2 regions of the Vibrio profundum genome follow, and region 1 is predicted to be linked to the other one. Evidence: predicted binding sites of a transcription regulator. Region 1 holds the regulator's gene; the other holds the start of a gene.
The links. Region 1 encodes MetJ, which represses methionine synthesis genes. Its sites were predicted from a motif close to TTAGACNTNTANANGTCTAA; they were not measured.

Region 2: the regulator MetJ is predicted to act here: its motif matches at 997-1,016, upstream of metE (5-methyltetrahydropteroyltriglutamate--homocysteine S-methyltransferase).

Annotation. Positions count from the first base shown of each region.
Region 1 covers NZ_JAKJTA010000006.1:197,004-199,209, forward strand. Annotated here, with positions in the region: gene L4C34_RS06915 (malic enzyme-like NAD(P)-binding protein) at 1-1,208, shown strand, start outside; gene metJ (met regulon transcriptional regulator MetJ) at 1,292-1,612, opposite strand; gene L4C34_RS06925 (O-succinylhomoserine (thiol)-lyase) at 1,796-2,206, shown strand, end outside.
Region 2 covers NZ_JAKJTA010000005.1:66,759-68,964, reverse strand. Annotated here, with positions in the region: gene metE (5-methyltetrahydropteroyltriglutamate--homocysteine S-methyltransferase) at 1-850, opposite strand, end outside; gene L4C34_RS04700 (LysR substrate-binding domain-containing protein) at 1,079-1,990, shown strand; gene L4C34_RS04695 (DUF4250 domain-containing protein) at 2,021-2,206, opposite strand, start outside.

The DNA of each region.
Region 1 (2,206 bases):
GCAAAATTTCGGTTGCCTTAACCAAACCTGCTGACTCTGCGGAAGATTTGTCGCTAGCCTACAGCCCAGGTGTGGCCGAACCTGTTCGTGAGATCGCGCAAAATGCCGATAATGTTTACAAATATACCGCGAAAGGCAATATGGTTGCCGTCATTTCCAATGGTACCGCTATCTTAGGCCTAGGCAATTTAGGTCCACTGGCTTCCAAACCAGTCATGGAAGGCAAGTCGCTACTCTTTAAGCGCTTCGCTAACCTAGATTCTATCGATATCGAAGTAAAACACCGCACCATCGATGAGTTTGTCGATACGGTCGCCAACATTTCCGATACCTTTGGTGGCATCAACTTAGAAGACATCAAAGCACCAGATTGTTTCGAAATTGAACGTCGCCTGATTGAGCGCTGTGATGTGCCCGTTTTCCACGATGACCAACACGGCACCGCTATCGTGACGGCGGCGGGAATGCTTAACGCAATCGAGCTGCAAGGTAAGAAGCTAGAAGAAGCCACCATTGTTTGTCTTGGCGCGGGCGCGGCGGCTGTGGCTTGTATGGAGCTACTGATCAAGTGTGGCGCGATGCGTGAAAAAATCTACATGTTAGATCGCAAAGGCGTGATTCACACTCGCCGTGATGACCTAAACGAATACAAGCAGCTGTTCGCCAACAACACCGACAAACGCACTTTAGAAGACGTGATTGACGGCGCGGACTTATTCCTTGGTGTATCAGGCCCTAACTTGCTATCACAAGACGCACTTAAGCTGATGGCCGACAAGCCTGTAGTCTTCGCTTGTTCGAACCCAGATCCGGAAATCAAGCCTGAACTGGCTCATCAAGTACGCCAAGATTTGATCATGGGTACTGGCCGCAGTGATTACCCGAACCAAGTGAACAACGTATTGTGCTTCCCGTTTATTTTCCGCGGTGCACTGGATGTTCGTGCAAGCGAAATCAATGATGACATGAAATTGGCTGCTGTTGACGCTATCCGTCATCTAGCCAAGGAACCAGTACCAGCAGAAGTACTCAAAGCTGCAGGCGCAGACAAACTAGAGTTCGGTAAAGATTATATTATTCCAAAACCAATGGACTCTCGCCTTCTTCCCCGCGTAGCAAAAGCCGTGGCGGAAGCAGCAGTAGCCTCTGGCGTTGCGCGCATTGAATTGCCAAGCAACTATATGCAAGAGCTGCAAGAAAAGAAGTAACGACTAAGAGCCGACTCTTATCGAATACGAAAAAAAACGCTGAGTTCATCTCAGCGTTTTTTTTATATTTTTAAGCTCAAACCTTACTCGCTATCGTAAGATTCAAACTCAATACCCATTTCTGTCATCAATGCTTTTGCTTCCGCGGGAATATCATCTGGACGATCTTTACGCATATCTTCATCAGTCGGCAGTGGTTGACCGGTGTACGCATGCAGAAAAGCTTCGCATAAAAGCTCACTATTAGTGGCATGGCGCAGATTATTTATTTGGCGACGAGTACGCTCATCTGTTAACACCTTCAATACTTTCAAAGGGATAGATACCGTGATTTTCTTTACCTGCTCACTTTTCTTTCCATGTTCAGCATATGGGCTAATGTATTCGCCGTTCCAGTCTGCCATTGCGCACCTTCAAAATTAGTTTTAACGTCAATCTAGTGCTGAATTTTAGCGGGATTTAAGGCTATAAGCAAAGACATTTAGCCATCTAGACTTGTTGACGTCTACAATTTTGAGCAGTAAAGTATCTCAATCAGCTTGAGCAAGCCACAGCCCACCGATTCATGAGCAGGAAGGAAACTAATTATGAGCAGCAGAAAACCGGCCACTATCGCCGTTCGAACTGGCATCGAATCTGACACCCAACATCACGCCGTTGTTCCGCCGATTTACCTTTCGACCAACTTTAGTTTCCCCGAGTTTGGTGACGTGCCGCAATACGATTACACTCGCTCAGGTAACCCAAATCGTGGGCTATTGGAACAAGCTCTATACGAACTGGAAGTCGGTCAAGGGGCGGTCGTGACCAACTGCGGCACTTCGGCGATAAACCTATGGCTATCATCTTTCTTGGCGGCTGGCGATCTGGTTGTCGCCCCGCATGACTGTTATGGGGGCACCTATCGACTGCTTAACTCTCGATCGCAAAAAGGTGACTTCGAGGTACTGTTTATTGACCAGTCCGACTCAGAAGCCTTGCAGCAAGCAATCGCAAGG
Region 2 (2,206 bases), on a different contig from region 1:
AATCTCTTGGTAGCTTTTCTAATACTTTATCAAGCTGCTCAGGTGCCGCAGCTAAATCAATGTGTAAGCCTTGTACTGGCAGAGTAACGATACGATCTAAATACTCAGTCAATGAATCAAAGTAGCTTGTCAGCAGCAATTTACAGCGGCCTGTTAAGTTAGCATACGCCGTATCCAGACCCGCCAGCCACTTATCATCCAACTCCAAAGCCAGGATCGGTTCATCGATTTGTACCCAATCGATACCGAGTTCTGAAAATCGAGCTAGGATTTCTTGATAGGTAATAAGTAAGTCTGGCAACAAGGACAAACGGTCAAAATTACTTTCTACCTCTTTACCAAGATACAGATAGCTGACTGGGCCAAGTAACACCGGTTTTACCTGACGCCCAGACTCAATCGCTTGTTTAGTTTCGTCAAACAGCTGCGTCCAGCTCAGTGAAAATGTGTCGTTGGATGAGAACTCTGGCACGATATAATGGTAATTGGTATTGAACCATTTAGTCATATCAGAGGCGGCTAAGCCGCTGCAATCGCACGACTGAGAAGCTTGGCCTCTGGCGATGTTGAATAGGGTATCCAATTCAATGTTTTGATCGCGATGTCGATTCGGGACGTGCCCCAACAATAAAGATGTCGCTAATACATGGTCATACCAAGCAAAATCTCCGGAAGTTAAAAAACTTAGATTAGCGTCAGACTGAACCTGCCAATTATCTTGACGTATCGTATCGCCGACTTGTTCCAATTCGCCTTGTTCTATTTCACCTCGCCAGTATTTCTCCAATGCAAACTTAAGCTGTCTTTTTTCTCCGATTCTTGGATATCCTAGCACGTGCGTTGTTGTCATTTTCCCTGCTCCTTGTCTGGTAACATGTCGCCCTAATTAGGCGTCTAGATAGCTAAAATATCGTATTAATCCCGATCATGAGCAATGTACGTTTATTCAAACCCAGCATGAAAAAAATTCATAATTAAAGTATTTATTGAGTCACTTTAGACGTCTAGATGTTTACAGCTCTACTATTTCAAGGTAGCTTAACCGTATACAGGAGAATGGATGGAATGAGAGGAAGTCATGATAGAGCTAAAGCACCTGCGCACTTTAAGCTGCTTGAGAAATACAGGGTCGTTAACGGCAACAGCAACCACATTACATCTCACTCAATCGGCTCTATCACATCAGATCAAAGACTTAGAAGCTAGGCTCGGGAAATCCCTGTTTTTCAGAAAAACTCGCCCAGTAAAATTCACCGCTGAAGGAGAGGTATTGCTTGCTCTCGCCGATGAAATTTTGCCAAAGATCACTCATGCAGAGCACACGATCGCGGAACTGAACCAGGAGCAAAGTGGTCAACTGCATATGGCGATCGAATGCCATTCCTGTTTTCATTGGTTGATGCCCGCAATAAAAGAGTATCAGGTGGGCTGGCCTAGTGTATCACTGGATTTTTCTTCAGGGTTTGGCTTTGAACCTCTCCCTGCCTTAGTTGCCGGAGAGCTCGATGTGGTTATCACCTCGGACATTCAACCTCGTGACGATATCCACTATGAAGCTCTATTCGATTTTGAAATGCGTTTAGTCACTGCGACAACCCATAGCCTAGCAAGTAAAGAGTTTATCGAACCTCACGATCTCACCGATCAAACTATGCTGACTTATCCAGTTCAAAAGCATCGACTTGATGTGGTCAAACACTTCCTACAACCTGCGGGCGTGGAACCGAAAAAGTGGAAGCAAGCAGATAACACGCTTATGTTAGTGCAGATGGTATCAGCTGGGCTTGGCGTCACCGCGCTCCCGAACTGGGCCATTAGTGAATTTACAAAACAGGGATTGATTGCCAGCCGGCCACTAGGACAAGCTCTTTGGCGAAGGCTATTTGCGGCAACTCGGCATGGCGAGCACAATAAGCGCTATCTACAGGCTTTTTTCTCTACCGCTAGACAGCAATGTAAACACCACCTTGACGGGATCAAGATGGTGTAAGATGTTTTCATACCAGCGCAAGCTATCGGCTTAACGTTTACCAGCCTTAAACTGGTTGGTGGTCGCGTCATAGTGATAACCTAAGCCATCAAGTTTCCCTGTCACGTTATGTTCATCCATTTCGTAAGTCACAATCAACTCAGATAAACTATCACATTCCAGGCGAAGCTTTTCGTTCACTATTCCTAATAAAATAGCGCTATCCAAGCTATTTAC